3 regions of the Pararhizobium sp. DWP3-4 genome follow, and region 1 is predicted to be linked to each of the others. Evidence: predicted binding sites of a transcription regulator. Region 1 holds the regulator's gene; each other region holds the start of a gene.

Region 1 (5,514 bases):
TTATCAGGACCATCCGAACCCGACGGCCCGGGCTGAAGATATTGATCATGACAGCCAATCTCGAACCTCGCTCCGTTCGCGCCGCCTTGGATGCGGGTGCTGACGGATATTTGACGAAAAGCGGTGACGCGAGCGAGTTGATGGCGGCGATCGAGGCCATGCGGCACGATGAACCCTATGTCGCCGAAGAGGTTCGTTTTGCTGTAGACCAAAAGAACAGGCCAGCCGTACCGCCCGGGCAAGGGACCGCTATCGGATTTCCCGCCGAACTGACCCGGCGTGAACAGCAGATGCTGGCGCTCATCCCGCATGGCGTAACCACACGCGACATCGCCGAACGTCTCGGCATCAGCCCACTCACAGCCCGCAAACATCGTGAAAACCTGATGCGAAAACTGGACCTGCACAGCGGCGCAGAACTGACGGCGTATGCTATTCGCCTAGGGTTGGCGGCAGGTTAGAAGGTCGCAGCCATGCCGTCCAGGTCCAGGTCCGGTGCCGGTTCGATCAGGCGCCCTTATGCGCCAGGGCGATGCCCAAGCCGATTAAAATCGATCCGCACGCTTTTGGAACGAGCCAGCTTGAACCGCCTGTGCCGACCCGTCCAAGGGCAAAGGATGCAATGCCGACGGCGACCAGGTCAGCGATGGACAAGGCCAGATTGACGATCAGACCAAGGATGAGAAACTGCAGCCACACAGGTGTGCCGGGTGCCGGGTCGATGAATTGCGGCAGGAAGGTCAGAAAAAACAGCGCGGTCTTGGGATTGAGGACCTCGACGACGATACTGTCACGCAGAACGCCGGGCGCTGCGTTGGCAATTTTTTCGCCGTCCCGCCGGCGGCCAAGAAACATGGTGACACCCAACCACACGAGATAGGCGGCGCCGGCGAATTTGATGACATTGTAAACGGCGGGCGCTTGGTCGAGAATCGCCGCCAAACCCAATGCTGTCGCGACGATATGAACGTAGCAGCCCAGATGAATACCGAAGGCCGCCATCAATCCGGCCCGCGGCCCGTGCGCCAGTGTCTGTGCCGTCATGTAGAGAATGGCAGGGCCTGGCATGCAAGCGAAAATCAGAGTCGCAAAGGCGAACGGCATCAACTGTTCCAGTGGCAACATAGCGGCTCCTCCAACCGGTAGCGCCGCCCCTTGTTCAGAACGGCGTTGATGAAGCCATCCCGGTCAAGCCGCGATTCTGTCATCGACGCCGGGAGAAATGCACGCAGGAGGGGTGCAAGAGACATACGGCAGGTGCCGTATTTCGGCATGAACAGGCAGTCGAACTGCCACCAGCGTTAACGGCGGGTTACCGCCATTGCTGGTGATCATTGGGGGCCGCAGCATCAAAATGCGTCATGCGCATTTCACAGGCGATGCATGCCGTGCGGATGGATGATGAGCAGTGATCGTTCGGTGCATATTATGGCGAGATTGTTTCCCCGGCTGCCAAATTATGTTATCGTCACTCCTACGCATTGAGTACGCATTCAGCAGTGGAGCGCCCGTGACCAGCGTGTTGCAGCGTCTGTTCCCCACTTGAACGTATGTGCTGCAAGCCGGCGAAGGAGAATGCAATGCATTACAGCGTGCAGTTTTTCACTTGGACCCCGAAGCAGGGCGTCCATCAGGTCGGATCCACCATCGAGATCGATGCGGTCAACCCGAAGCTTGCGGCCGTGTCACTGCTCGGACTTCGGCTGGACGAAACAGGTGCAGCCAAAAAACTGGCGGTACGCGTCTGGACGAAACCGGATGACAGCAAGGCCGATTGCGCCTGCTTCTATTATCATTGATTAGCCCCGGTCCGTGATATCCCGACCGCAACGGTGGACGCGGAACGCCCATCCATTGTTGCCGACTGCTTGTCTCTTCCTGATCAAGAGTGCCGGATTAAAACAACGGTCCAGAGGTTCTGCCTGAAAAAATCGCGTGGAAGGATTTGCTCGCGCCGTAATCGACCTTGGTCGAAACGGCAACGCCGTTGCTCGTTTCCGCCTGAGACTGACATCTGTGGGAAATTTGGAGGCCTCGCCCGGAATTGAACCGGGGTGCAAGGATTTGCAGTCCTCTGCGTCACCACTCCGCCACGAGGCCTCACGAGTTCAAATAGTCGAACTGTGGCGGCGGTTTAGAATGATCCTAGACAAATCGCAAGAGGATATTTCTCAAAAACGCTCTTGGCCAGTTCCGAAATGATATTTCCGATCTGTCGTCACAACCCTGAGGCGACGCTTAAGTTGGCCTCCGACAAACCGGAACGAGATCACAGCAGCCGATGAAAATTCGCAACGCCCCTGCCCTGATCGATTGGTGCATTACCGAAGGGAATGGAAGGCGGGTTTCGAAAGTCGCCCCATAGTCAGGCGCCATCTCCGCCGTGTTGAATGATGGAGCGGCCCCGCCGCTGGTTGACTTGGCTGAAACCAAGTCCTGCCAAGTACCAAGTTTGAAAGCAGCGCTGAGAAGACGTGATCTCAAATCCAACGCATCGCCAACGCCTTGTCGCTCCGAGCTCTGCGGCCGTTTTCCATCGTCATTCGAGTTTTTTTGCGTTGCAGTGCGCATCGCTCGGTTATCACCTGATCATGCGGGCAGAAGACGTGGTCCGTTCAATGGTAACGGCGGATCAGTCCGACAAGTTTCCCCTGTATCTTGACCCGGTCAGGCCCGAAGATGCGGGTTTCGTAGGCAGGGTTGGCGGCCTCCAGTGCGATCGACGCCCCTTTCCGTCGAAAACGCTTCAGCGTCGCTTCCTCGTCATCAACCAAAGCGACGACGATTTCGCCCGGGCTGGCGCTGTTCGTGTTGCGGATGATGACCGTGTCGCCATCCAGAATACCTGCCTCGATCATCGAATCGCCGCGTACTTCAAGTGCATAATGCTCGCCTGCGCCGACCATCTCGAGGGGCACGGAAATATCATGCGTGTTGTTCTGGATCGCCGAGATCGGCACACCGGCGGCAATCCTGCCCATCACCGGTATCGAGACCGTATCGCTGTTTGCGGCGGCTTTGGCGGGAGCTGCAGGGGCCGGTTGCACGCCAAGACTGCCCTGAATGATGCTCGGTGAAAAGCCCCGCTTGGGTTGGAGGCTCATCGAATAGGCCTCCGGCAACTTGATCACCTCCAGTGCACGCGCACGGTTGGGAAGGCGGCGGATAAACCCCCTCTCCTCAAGCGCTGTGATCAGCCGGTGAATGCCGGATTTTGAGGCCAGATCCAGCGCATCCTTCATTTCATCGAACGATGGAGGCACACCCGACTCTTTCATTCTTTCGTGAATGAACAGAAGCAGTTCCTGTTGCTTGCGGGTCAGCATGAACGATCACTCCAGAATCGAGAAACAAATCAAGAACGAACATTATCTGTTCCATATGTGTTCCGCAAGTGCTTAAAAATCATCGAATGTTTTCAAAGGGCACATGGCGACACAAACGATCGGATCGGGTCCTTTCATCCTACTGTTTTCACCGGAGTATTCCCGCTCGCGCAGAAGTGGGCCGTATTACAGAACCTCTGCACAACCTGGAGCGGTTCGTTTGTAAGGACCGTGGCTCCAAAAAAGACTGATGGATGTAATGGCACGGCATGTCGATGAGCGTGGCAATGTCGTTTTCGCCGGAAAAGACAAACCGAACCGCACAGCTAAATGCCAAAAGGCATGTCAGGATTTCTTGGGCGGCTGGTGTTGCTGGCTTTGAGGTGCGGGAATGTTTAGCAAGAGCACAGAGGTTAATGCCGCGACCCCGAGTCCAGGAGAATGCCCCGGCAGCCGGTGTGGCGACGCGGCCCAATCAAGGAACGATCGACACCCCCTAGCATGATGTCCTGAAACAGCAGCTGTTACGGTGTTCTAATTGGACGCTTGCCATTTTCGCGCCCACCACACCGATAGCCTGCGTCGCCGGCGCCTGACGAAGGCGAGATCATGCGACAGGACAAGGAACCCCAGCGGCACCATCCAGAATCCGAGGACCGGCAGAAACCCGAGGATGCCGCCAAAAATCAACGTGCCGCCGATGGTGATGCGCAATAGACGCGATTGCGGCAGCCGCATCCGCCATGAACCAATGACCAGTTCATGCGTTCGCGCGTCGATGCCGAATTTTTTCGTTTTTTGCGGTTCTGCCATATATTCCACCTATCAAGCGTAAAGCGCGTGCCCGTTATGCTACAGTCCCGCAATGCCAAGGGTTTGGCTCGCAGGCAGCCGGAATGCGCTGCCTCCCACAGATGGGAAGTTCTCCACAGTCTGACAAGATTGTGCGTTTTTTTTGAAAAACCGCTTGGCAAATCGGAAAAGCATTTGTATTAGCAGCCTCACTTCTGCAGGACATACCGCCGCAGATGATCCCTGGTAGCTCAGCGGTAGAGCATTCGACTGTTAATCGACAGGTCGCCGGTTCGAATCCGGCCCGGGGAGCCAGTTTTCAAAGGCCTTGCTGAAAAAGCAAGGCCTTTTTGATTCGAGGCGAATGGGTCGGCCGGTAACCGGCGTGGCATGGTAGTTTGCGGTATCATCGGTCATCGCCACCAGCGGGGCACCTAGCCCTTCGATCATCAACAGCAATGCAAAGGTCGCGGTGTTGTGTCGAATCTCAGCTTCACGAATGCACCGGTTTGGCAGAAGTCCCCGCGCCCTTCGACCTTTGTCAGCAAAAAGAAACCGCGCAAAAACCCGGCTTTCTGTTCAGTGACGGTGAAATTGCGGTTGCCAAAATCTATGTGGTGCGGGGGCGCAATTCGCCTTCGCTAAACAGGCCGTGGGGGATGATACGTGACTGACTTTCGATCCGGTACGGCCCGGTTGCCAGGATTTTCTCTGGGAAGCCAGTGGACTGCCTATCGTCACGGCGAATCGGGAGATGCGCTGTTTCGGCGTATCGATGGCAGCGCTTACGCCAAAGTGTCTACCGGCAGCGGCGTGGCGCTGCTGGATGCCGAGCGGCGGCGGACTGCATGGCTGTCCCCCTTCAGGATCGGATCTCCAACAGTTCTCGATTGGCAGGTGTCGGACGGTGTCGCATGCCTTGTGACAAGTGCGGTACCTGGCATTCCGGCAGATCAGCTCGAAGCGACGGAGCTGATCCGGGCATGGCCTTCTATTGCGGCAATGGTACGCGATCTGCATGCCATTCCGGTAAACGATTGCCCGTTTGAACGCAGCCTCCAAACCATGTTCGACCGGGCGGCCGACGTGGTTGGACGTGGCGGCGTCAATCCGGATTTTCTCGATCCGGATGATCACAACACACCGCCGCAGACCCTGCTTGACCGGGTAAGGGCAGAATTGTCCGAGCGGTTGGCGCAGGAAAGCCTTGACCGTGTCGTTTGCCATGGTGATGCCTGCATGCCGAACTTCATGATCGATCCGGAAACGCTTCGCTGCACCGGATTGATCGATCTCGGACGGTTGGGCGCGGCGGATCGCTACGTCGACTTTGCATTGCTTGTCGGCAATACCCGCGAGACATGGCGCATCGCTGAAGAAGTGCGGACTGCGCAAA
Region 2 (5,514 bases), on a different contig from region 1:
CCGCTCGCCGCGGCACCGGTTGGATCTCTGTCGGGGCCGTCGGCACTGGCTTCAAGCAGAAGGACGCGGTCTACCTGAAGGCGACGCTCGACAAGCTTCGGATCAAAACGCCGGCCGTGCCGCTGAAGGGCAAGAATCTTGTCTTTTCGCAACCGACATTAATTGCAGAGATTGAGTTTCGGGGGTGGACCGACGAGGGCAATTTGCGTCATGCTTCCTACAAAGGTCTTCGCGAAGCCCAGGATAACGCCGCCGTCTTCAATATGTCCGACCGCTGATCAGGCGACCGCCTTCTTCGCCTTGGCCAGCCGCTTGATGGCCTGCTCCAGCGGTCTTTGACCGTCACAGTAATCCTGCCAGGCCGTGCTCTTCTTGAGGAAACCGGGTACTGTCCGGATGGTAAAACGTGTTGGATCAAGGCCGGCCTTAACCTGCGTCCAGTTGAGCGGCATGGACACGGTCGCCCCCGGTCGTGCCCGCGGCGATAACGGTGCCACAGCTGTCGCCATCCGGTCATTGCGCAAATAGTCGAGAAAGATCCGCCCCTCGCGCTGGGCCTTCGCCATCTTGATCAGATAGAGGTCTGGGTTATCGCGTGCCATCTCCTGACAGACATCATGCGCAAAGCCCTTGGCCTCATCCCAGCTGAGCTTCTTGCCTTTGGGTACAGTGAGCGGGGTGACCACGTGCAGGCCCTTGCCACCCGTCGTCTTGCAGAAACTGACAAGGCCAAGTTCTTCCAGCCTATCGCGGATTTCGCGTGCGGCTTCGACGACCGTATCAAATGCCACATCGGGGCCGGGATCAAGGTCAAAGACCAGACGGCCCGGCACTTCCGGCTGGCCCGGTTCGCAATTCCAGGGATGCAGTTCGATCCCGCCGATCTGGGCAATGGCAGCAAGGCCTTCGACCCGGTCGATCTGAAGATAGGGTTTTTTGTCGCCGAAGACTGTCACGAGCTCCAGCAGGTTCGAGGTGCCCGGCATGGCATGGCGCTGAAAAAACTGCTCACCGCTGATGCCATCGGGGGTTCGAATAATCGAGCACGGACGGCCTTTGATATGGTCGATCAGCCAGGATCCGACGGCTTCATGGTAGCGCGCTAGATCGACTTTTGTGACCGGTTCTCCGTCACCGGCGTCAGGCCAAAGCACCTTCTCCGGGCTAGAGATCATCACCCCCATGACCTCTTCTTTTGCGCCCTTGCGGAACCGCTTGGCCGGTGGCTTGTCAGTCTCCGGATTGGGCACGTCAGCTTGTGAAGGAGACGCAGGCTCATCAGCTTCGACCTCCGCCGCCGGCTTGTCCTCCCGCAAGCCTTTGAACGCGCCTTGTCGGACCTGGCCATCGGCGGTCCAGCCGGCGAACTCAATTTCAGCCACAAGCTCCGGCCTCAGCCAGACGATATCCGCGGTCTTCTTCGGTGCGCCGAGCCCAGTGAACGGCGATTTGGCAGTTTCCATCTCCTGGAGCTTAGGTAGCAACGTTTTGACGGTTTTGGCACCGTATCCCGTGCCGACCCGCCCGACGTAGACGAAATGCTCGCCGCGATTGACGCCAACAAGCAGCGAGCGGAATTTGCCGTTGGTCTTTGCATAGGCACCGATCACCACTTCATGGCCGGCGCGGCATTTCGACTTTGCCCAGGTGTCGGTCCGGCCCGACCGGTAGGGTGCGTCAGCCTGCTTGGAGACAATGCCCTCGAGCGATAGGCGGCAGGCTGATTTCAGCACAGCGTCGCCACCCGTCTCGAAATGCTCGACGAAGCGCAGACGCGGGTCCTCCCCGGCATCGACTAACAGTGCTGCCAGACGGTCCTTGCGCTCAGCCAGAGGTAAATCCCGCAGGTCTTCCTCTCCAACGAACAGCAAATCGAATGCGAAATACACCAGATCCTCGGTTTTTCCCTCCGACAGTGCTGCCTGCAACGCGGCAAAGTCGGGTGCGCCCCGTTCATCGAGGGCGCAGATTTCGCCGTCGATGATGCACTCGGGGAGTGCCAAGGCAGCCTTGGCGATGGCAGACCATTTCGCCGTCCAGTCCAAGCCTTTGCGGGTTTTGAGCGTAACCTCACCGCCTTGGATGCGCATCTGAATGCGGTAGCCGTCGAACTTGATTTCATGGATCCAGCCGCTGGTCGATGGTGGACGCGCGAGGTTGTCGCACAGCTGTGGCGCAACGAAGTCGGGCATGGCGAATTTCTTACTGCGCGAAATGGTCGGCTTTTTCCTCGTCGCCTTAGTCTTCAGTGTGGACTTTGTACCAGTTTCGCGCTCTTCAGCCGCAAGGCCGTGATTGCTGTCCCAGACAGCGTCGGCTTCCACGGCCCCACCCTCGAGCATGAACGGCTTCGGTTTTCTCCCCTTGCCTGCAGCGATGGCTTCCATCGTCCGGCCCGATGCGACCGAAGTTTCGTTGTCGTCGAGGATTGCTGCGCCACTCTCTTCTACGGCTGCTTCATCGCGATGTTTGATCAGAAGCCAGTTGGTGCGCTTGCCACCGTCGCGGTCATGGCGCATGCGCACCAGGACGAAGCTGCCATGCAGGCGGTCGCCCTCCAAGGTAAACTTGAAATCGCCTTTGGCCAACGCTTCTTCTGGCGTTTTGTTACCCACCGGCTCCCAGTAGCCGCGATCCCACAGCATGACAGTACCACCGCCATATTGACCTTTCGGAATAGTGCCCTCGAAGTCGCCGTAGTCGAGCGGATGGTCTTCGACCTCGACGGCCAATCGCTTGTCGTGCGGATCGAGCGAGGGCCCTCTGGTTACGGCCCAGGATTTGAAAACGCCATCAAGCTCAAGCCGCAAGTCGTAGTGCAGGCGCGTGGCATCATGCTTCTGGATAACGAACCGCCGGCGGCTCGAGGCGTTGACCTTGGCTTCGCCGCTCGGCTCCTCCGTCTTCTTGAAGTCGCGCTTGGCGCGGTAAGTCGAAAGGCTGTCGGCCATTGGTGATTGTCCTCTACGCATACGAGTTCGAAGCCGAAACAGTGCCGGCTGCGAACATGCTCATCGACCAGAGACGCGGATCGCGCCAGCTTCACCTAAGCTGCGTTGGACAGCAGCGATCTGGCTGGCTGAGATGTCGGCTGAGACCTCAATCTCCCCCTCAAGTGCAGCGTCGTCGCGATCGCCGCCCTCATGGGAAACATCACCACCCGACGGCTTTGAACCGGATGTATTTTCGTCCGTCGCGGACTGGATGAAAATATCCGGTCTAGAGATGCCGTGCTGCTGAACCAAGTGTTCCACGGCAAGGTCGGCGGCTGCTCGCGTCTCGAAAATCGCCCGGATTGTCGTGGTGCTGTCGTCTGCCATGTGCCTATCTCCTGTTTCTAGCGTTATGGCAACAAACGCCGCAAACACCCTGGTGGTTGCGCGGTCCGTGCGTCCAAACAGCATTAATGTTGGATTCTTCTGCGAAAACTGCTATGTTCCCTTTTTGTTTCCATACCGATTGATTGACCCATGAGTGCAATGATGCAGACCACAGTGCGAAAAATTATCCACGTCGACATGGATGCTTTTTACGCGTCAGTCGAACAGCGGGATAACCCCGATTTGCGTGGGAAACCGCTTGCAGTAGGCGGGTCGGCTGCTCGTGGCGTGGTGGCCGCAGCCAGTTATGAGGCGCGGGTATTCGGTGTCCATTCGGCAATGCCGTCGATCACTGCCAAGCGCAAATGCCCCGACCTTATCTTTGTGTCCCCACGCTTTGATGTATACAAAGCCGTCTCCCAACAGATCCGCGGGATTTTTGCAGAATACACGCCGTTGATCGAGCCTCTCTCGCTTGACGAAGCCTATCTCGATGTGACTGAAAATCTGAAAGGCATGGAAATTGCCACCGAGATTGCGCTGGAGATCCGCGCAAAGATCAGGCAGGCGACCGGACTGAATGCGTCTGCCGGGATTTCCTACAACAAGTTCCTCGCCAAGATGGCGAGCGATCTCAACAAGCCCAATGGCCAGGCAGTAATTACCCCGAAGAACGGACCGGGCTTTGTGGAGTCCCTGCCGGTCAAAAAATTTCATGGGGTAGGTCCGGCTACAACCGAACGCATGAGGAAATACGGGATCGAGACCGGCGCCGATCTCAAGAATAAGTCGCTGCAGTTCCTCACCGAGCACTTCGGCAAGTCGGGTCCCTATTTTTACGGCATTGCCCGCGGTGTCGACCAACGCCAGGTCCGCTCGGATCGGATCCGAAAATCCGTAGGTGCCGAGGACACGTTCGCCCAAGACATCAACAACCTCGATCTGGCCAAGGCCGAGTTAGCGGCGCTTGCAGAGAAAGTCTGGCGCTACTGCGATACGAACCGCATCGCGGGCAAGACCGTGACCGTGAAGATCAAATATTCCGATTTCACCCAGGCAACGCGAAGCCGGTCGGTCGCGTTACCCTTTGCAGGGATGCACGAGCTTCTCGAAGCCGCGTCTGGCCTGCTGGCGACTGTTTTTCCGTTCAAGCGATCGGTTCGACTGCTTGGGGTCACTCTTTCCTCGCTGACCAACAACGAAATTGCCGTGGCCGAGAGATCACCGCAGCTCGGTCTCGATTTCTGAGCAGTGCCCGGTTTTGAAAGGCAGGTAGGCATCGCCGAATTTTCTAACGCAAGAGTTCGCGTCATCGATCTGGAGACCGGTGGTAATGGACCGAACGACGTCTGCGAGATCGGATGGCAGGACGTCATCGCCGATGAGGACGGCGGTTGGCAGGTAACAGATGAGCGCGGCGCGCTGCTCATCAATCCCGGGCGATTGATCTCGCCGGACACGATGGCGGTGCATCATATTCTAGACGCAGACGTGGCGGACGCACCCTACTGGAAACAGGTTGCCTCCCGCATTCTTCGTCCGGCAGGGCGCATCGATGCGTTGGCGGCCCACCGTGCATCCTTCGAGCAGCGGTACTGCACCCCGCGCTTTACCGGAGGCACTCCTTGGATCTGCACCTGGAAATGTGCGATGCGTGTATGGCCGGAACTTCCGCGCTTCTCCAACCAGATGCTTCGCTACCAACGCATGCCACAAGGTCTGAACCACGAGACTGGATTGCCCGCTCACCGCGCAATGCCGGACGCCTATGTCACGGCCCATCATCTGCGGGATCTTCTCAACAGAGAATCGCTAGAAAACCTTTTGGCGTGGAGCAATGAGCCCGGCCTTTTGCCCCGCGTTCCATCCGGTCCGGATCGCGGCAAGGGTTGGGATCGCCTGAGCGATACGACGCTGCGAGAATTCATTCATGATCGGGATGTCGAAATCTGGTTTAGCGCACAAACCGAACTGACGCGGCGTGGAGACCCTGACCAGCCTCAGCTCAGCGAACCAGTGCAACGGACACTTCTGTGATGTGACCAATGCTTCGGATACTGCCACATAATCTTTCGCCTGGTGTCGGACCTATCGTCTCGCTCGCCTATGTCCCGACAGTCGATATTCCCAGTCGATTCCGCCATTCGCGATCGGTCGGAGCCGTGCTTGGGCTCACACCCGTACTTAATCAATC
Region 3 (5,514 bases), on a different contig from region 1:
CGAGTTGGCGACACCGCAACAGGTGGCTGCAGGGCTTGCCGGGGCGAAGACGGACGACGAACGCGAGATGATCCTGTTCCGGCGTCAGATCTTTCTCTATTTTCACGCGGAACTGGCAAAAGCGGGCCTAATAGAGCCTTTGGGGCCACCCTTTGTCGAGAGCTGACGTGTCAGCCCTTGAAGGCGGTGACTTCGATCTCGATCAGCATTTCCGGGCGGATAAGGTCGCAGACCACCATCGTTGCGGCCGGGCGGATGTCGCCGAAGGCTTCGCCGAGGATCGGGAAGACGAGATCGGCAAAGGCGGCATCGGTGACGTAATAGTGATTGCGCACCGCATCCTTGAGCGAGAATCCGGCGCCGGTCAGCGCCGCCTCGATCGTCTTCAGGCAATTGCGGGTCTGCTCTTCCACCGTCTGCGGCATGGTCATCGTCTGGTAATCGTAGCCGGTGGTACCGGAAACGAAGCACCAGTCGCCCTGCACGACAGCCCGCGAATAACCCGCCGTCTTTTCAAACGGCGAGCCGGAAGAGATCAGTTTTCGCGGGCTGGGCATTCCGGGTCAGGCCCAGGGATGCGAGGCGGCATTGGCCTTTTCGAACGTGTCGATCGCCGTTGCCTTTTCCAGCGTCAGGCCGATATCGTCGAGGCCGTTCAGCATGCAGTGGCGGCGGAACGCGTCGAGTTCGAAGGTGATCTTGCCGCCGTCCGGGCCGGTGATTTCCTGGTTTTCCAGATCGACCGTCAGGATGGCGTTGGAGCCGCGCGAGGCGTCATCCATCAGCTTTTCCAGGTCTTCCGGCGAAACCACGACCGGCAGGATGCCGTTCTTGAAACAGTTATTGTAGAAGATGTCGGCAAACGAGGTCGAAATGACGCAGCGGATGCCGAAGTCGAGCAGCGCCCACGGGGCATGCTCGCGCGACGAGCCACAGCCGAAATTGTCGCCGGCAACCAGGATATTGGCATTCTGGTAGGCGGGCTTGTTGAGAACGAAATCCTCGTTGACCGTGCCGTCTTCATGATAGCGCGCTTCGGCGAAAAGCCCGATGCCGAGACCGGTGCGCTTGATCGTCTTCAGGTAATCCTTCGGAATGATCATGTCCGTGTCGATATTGACGACGGGGAGCGGCGCGGCAACGCCGGTGAGCTTGACGAACTTGTCCATGGCAATGGCCTTCGATTTCAACGGGGCGGAAGAATTTCCGCCCAGCGTGTAGAGCAATTTCACGCCGAAATGAAGGAGAATCTTGTTGCGCGCTGCGGGAAAGCCCGCAAACCGGCCTCAGAGATCGATGATCGTGCCGCGGCCGTCGTTCCAGATGCGCGGTTCGCGCTGCTGGCGGTTGCGGTTGACGGTGGCGCGCACCGGCTTGGGCGCAAGCCGCGCGGCAATCGTCATGCTGATCATCACCACCGAGGCGATGCCGATCAGGGCAAGGCCGAGCGAGGCGGTAAACACGAAGGCCATCAGCGTGAAAGCGATGCCTGCGATTGTCAGGAGGAGAGAGCGTATGCTTTGCATTGTCGTCACCTTTCGTTGCCTGAGATGTGGGTTCGCCCGCGCCGCGTTGCAAGACCTACTTCCGTATCACAGGTCTGCCTTGCGAAAATGGCGAAAGCCGGGCACAAAAGCCGCATGAACTCGCCTGCACCCCTGAACTCGCCTGCATCAGAGAGTAGAGCATGATGCCGTCCGAAACCTCCGCACCCTTTTCGGCATCGTCCTCTGGCGACCGCCACCCGGCCCGTCTGCGCCGCTCGGTTCTGTGCGTACCCGCCGACAATGCCCGCGCCCTTGCCAAGATCGCCAGTCTTGCCTGCGATGCGGTGATCTACGATCTCGAAGATGCAGTCTCCGTCGACAACAAGGTTGCCGCCCGCCAGACGCTGGCCGATCATCTGCAGCGGCAGCGCCGCAGCGATATCGAAGTGATCATCCGCATCAACGATCTGAAGACACCGTTCGGCGAGAAAGATCTGGCCTTCGCCCTGACGCTGTCGCCCGATGCCATCCTTTTGCCGAAGGTCGAAAGCCCGCAGGATATCCAGGCGGTCGTTGATTTCCTTTCGGAAAACGATGCCCCGGACAACGTACGTCTCTGGGCGATGATCGAAACCCCGCGCGGCGTGCTCAATGCGGCGGCGATTGCCGAAACCGGAAGAACCTCCGGCGGCAGGCTTGATTGTTTCGTGCCGGGGCTGAACGATCTGCGCAAGGATACCGGCGTGGCCGCCCTGCCCGGCCGCACCTATCTGATTGCCTGGCTGATGCAGATCCTGCTCGCCGCCCGCAGCTGCGGCCTCGATATCATCGACGCCGTCTTCAACGATTTCCGGGATGATGCGGGTTTCGCGGCGGAATGCGCTGAGGGCCGCGACATGGGCTTCGATGGCAAAATGCTGATCCACCCGGCCCAGATCGGCCCGGCCAACGGCGCCTTCGGTGTCGCCGACGCCGCCCTTGCTGACGCCCGGTCGATCATCGATGCCTTTGCGCTGCCGGAAAATGCCGATAAAGCCGTCATCAATCTCAACGGCCAGATGGTCGAGCGTCTCCACCTCGATCAAGCTCTGCGGCTCGCCGCCAAGGCCGATACCATCAACCAAAAAGGAAAAAACCCTTGAAACTTTATCGCCTGCTGACTGCCATCGACGACGCCACCTTCTGCCACAAGGTCACGGCCGCTCTCAACAAGGGCTGGGACCTCTACGGTTCGCCGACCTATGCCTGGAACCAGGAAACGCGGGCAATGATGTGCGGCCAGGCTGTCGTCAAGGATGTCGAAGGCAAGGAATACACCTCCGACACCAAGCTCTCCGAACACTGACCCCGATGGACTGAATGGCTGGGACGGTTAAATCCGTCTCAGCCGCCCACATGCTCGACGCTTTCCTCGATCCGCTCCATGTCGTCGTCCGACAGGCCGAAATGATGGCCGATCTCGTGGATCAGCACATGGGTGATGATGTCGCCCAGCGTCTCCTCGTTCTCAGCCCAATAATCGAGAATCGGCCGGCGGTAGAGAATGATCCGGTTCGGCATCTCGCCGGTTTCCATGGTGAAACGCTCGCCGATGCCGCGTCCCTCGAACAGTCCGAGCAGATCAAACGGCGTTTCCAGCGCCATGTCCTCGAAAACGTCCTCATCCGGAAAATCGTCGATCTCGATGGTCAGATCGGTCGCCAGCGCCCGGAATTCGTCCGGCAGGTGGCTGTAAGCCTCCAGTGCCAGGGATTCGAATGTGCTGATTGTCGGCGCGTGGCGTTCCCGCCAATCGTCGCTCTGGTCTATGCGGGCCATGGGCACTCCTTGCTTGCCCCCTGATATAGCCATTTCCCCAGCGTTTTTCGAGGGTTGAATTTGGTTGGACCCTGTCAAGGAATAAATTCTTAGAGAATCCCGTTGACTCTTCTTTGAAGCTCTGGAATCTATAAGAACATAACAGGAACAATTTGAATTGGAGTGACGTCATGGTGCAGACGCCCATGACGCGCGAGCGTCTTTCTGCGCTCCGCGAAGAGATCGCAAGGCTGGAAAATGAAAACGTCCCCGGGCTCCTGAAAGCGGCCAGGAAGGGCGCTCCGGCGGGCTTCGAGCAGAAGATCGGCAACGAGGATGCAGGCGTTTCCAGGCAGGTTCTTCCCCTCGGTATCGCCGCACTCGACGATATCCTCCAAGGCGGTTTGCCGCTTGGCGGGCTCACAGAAATCCGTACCGCGGAAACCCGGGATGCAGGTGCTGCGATGGGTTTTGTTCTCGCATTGGCGGTGCTTTGCCAAGATCGCGGACAGGCAGTCTCGCCCGTTCTTTGGATCGGTCAGGGAATGACTGCGTCTGAAGCCGGTCCTCCCTATGGCCGTGGGCTGCAGGCCTATGGGCTGGATACTGGCCGTTGCATCTTCAGCAGCCCCCGAACTGTCGCCGATGCGCTCTGGATTGCTGAAGCGGCGCTCTCGGTCCCGGTCTTTACGGCTATCATTCTGGAAATCCGGGGAAACCCGGCCCAGTTCGGCCTGAACGAAAGCCGCCGCCTGCATATGCGAGCGCGAACAGGCAAAGTGCCGATTTTTCTTCTGCGGCAGGCGGGTGAGGAAGAGGCGAGCAGTGCCATCTTCCGGTTCCGTGTTGCCCCTGCCCCCGCCGCTGGGCGGCCGCTTCCGGATGGATCGATGCTGGCCGGCAGCATCGGCAATCCGGTCTTCCGGGTCGCCGTTGAGAAAAGCAGGGCCTTTGCACCTCTTGAGCTTTTGATGGAATGGAGTTCCCATGCCCGCCGTTTCCGAGATCTCGTCCCAGAGACAGCCGCTTCTGCTGCAAAACGCCAGCCAGCGCATTCTGTCGCTGAACTTCCCGCATCTGCCGGCGGACCGGGTGGCGCGGATGAAATGGGGCGTGTCATGGCTTTCCAGAAAGCGTCCTGATTTTCCGCCGCTGGTTTTTGTCGACCGTATCCAGAATGCCATGCGCATTGCAGCCCTTGATATCTGCGGTGAAAAGGCCGGGTTGAAACGCGGACAGGGTCTGGCGGAGGCGCGCGCCATGCTTCCAGGCATCGAGATCATTCCAGCCGATCCTGCTGCCGACAAGGGTCTGTTGACATCGCTTGCCGACTGGTGCGACCGCTATACGCCGCTTGTGGCGATGGATGGAGCGAACGGGCTCTATCTGGACATCAGCGGTTGCGTCCATCTGCATGGCAGCGAACAATCGCTTCTGACCGACATCCTCTCCCGGCTTTTTCGCCTGGGCATCGAGGCACGTGGTGCAATTTCCTCTTCAGCGGGCCTTTCCTGGGCGATGGCGCGCTACCGGCCGGGGGAAATTGCCGGGCCTCAGGATGCCGAAGACGTCCTGTCTTGCCTGCCCCTTGCGGCACTCAGGCTTCCCCTAGAAACGATCGAGACGCTGGCGCGCGTCGGTCTGAAAACGGTCGGCGATCTCATTCCTCTGCCGCGGGCGCCTTTAGCCCGCCGGTTCGGCCCGTCGGTGCTTCTACGCCTCGATCAGGCTCTTGGATTCGAAGACGAGCCGCTTTCTCCACGCCTTCCGGTGGCCAGCCTGTCGGCGGAGCGGCGCCTTGCCTCTCCCATTCAGGATGAGGACGATATTCTCGGCCTGACATTGCAGCTTGCCAAGAGCCTGCGGCAGAGCTTGGAAGAACGCGAGGAAGGGGGCCGCCTGTTCGAACTCGTGCTCTTCCGTGTGGATGGCAAGGTCTTCCGCATTCGGGCCGCTACGTCGGCTGCATCGAAAGATCCCGAGCGCATCGCCGCGCTGTACCGCGAGCGTCTTCAGGCCATTCACGACGATCTCGATGCCGGCTACGGTTTCGAAATCCTTCGTCTCTGCGTGCTGAAGACGGAACGCTATGTTGCCATCCAGGAAGATTTTTCCGGGAGATCGGATCAGACCCGCTCCCTGTCGGCCTTTGCCGATCGGGTCATGGCGCGCTTCGGGCCGGAGAGCCTGTCCGTGCTGGTGCTGCAGGAAAGCCATGTGCCCGAAAGGG

What was found. The regulator LexA, encoded in region 1, represses DNA repair genes until DNA is damaged. The targets are predictions, from matches to a motif close to TGTTCNNNNTGTGTTCNG.
Region 2: a site for LexA is predicted at 3,435-3,452, ahead of dinB (DNA polymerase IV). Genes of this name have one in related genera too.
Region 3: a site for LexA is predicted at 3,438-3,455, ahead of ACP7E6_RS19595 (ImuA family protein). Genes of this name have one in related genera too.

The regions. Positions count from the first base shown of each region.
Region 1 covers NZ_JAFCXF010000001.1:1,049,388-1,054,901, reverse strand. The annotation lists gene ACP7E6_RS05010 (response regulator) at 1-461, shown strand, start outside; gene ACP7E6_RS05005 (LysE family translocator) at 508-1,125, opposite strand; gene ACP7E6_RS05000 (hypothetical protein) at 1,581-1,799, shown strand; tRNA gene ACP7E6_RS04995 (tRNA-Cys) at 2,027-2,100, opposite strand; gene lexA (transcriptional repressor LexA) at 2,616-3,326, opposite strand; gene ACP7E6_RS04985 (hypothetical protein) at 3,861-4,139, opposite strand; tRNA gene ACP7E6_RS04980 (tRNA-Asn) at 4,359-4,433, shown strand; gene ACP7E6_RS04975 (APH(3'') family aminoglycoside O-phosphotransferase) at 4,815-5,514, shown strand, end outside.
Region 2 covers NZ_JAFCXF010000010.1:157,250-162,763, forward strand. The annotation lists gene ligD (non-homologous end-joining DNA ligase) at 1-278, shown strand, start outside; gene ligD (DNA ligase D) at 279-2,951, opposite strand; gene ACP7E6_RS23380 (hypothetical protein) at 3,012-3,320, opposite strand; gene dinB (DNA polymerase IV) at 3,480-4,568, shown strand; gene ACP7E6_RS23390 (exonuclease domain-containing protein) at 4,572-5,357, shown strand; partial or broken gene ACP7E6_RS23395 (transposase) at 5,396-5,514, shown strand, end outside.
Region 3 covers NZ_JAFCXF010000007.1:242,613-248,126, reverse strand. The annotation lists gene ACP7E6_RS19630 (hypothetical protein) at 1-166, shown strand, start outside; gene ACP7E6_RS19625 (RidA family protein) at 171-557, opposite strand; gene leuD (3-isopropylmalate dehydratase small subunit) at 564-1,169, opposite strand; gene ACP7E6_RS19615 (hypothetical protein) at 1,287-1,526, opposite strand; gene ACP7E6_RS19610 (HpcH/HpaI aldolase/citrate lyase family protein) at 1,688-2,629, shown strand; gene ACP7E6_RS19605 (DUF1737 domain-containing protein) at 2,626-2,832, shown strand; gene ACP7E6_RS19600 (metallopeptidase family protein) at 2,871-3,305, opposite strand; gene ACP7E6_RS19595 (ImuA family protein) at 3,476-4,426, shown strand; gene ACP7E6_RS19590 (DUF6504 family protein) at 4,467-5,514, shown strand, end outside.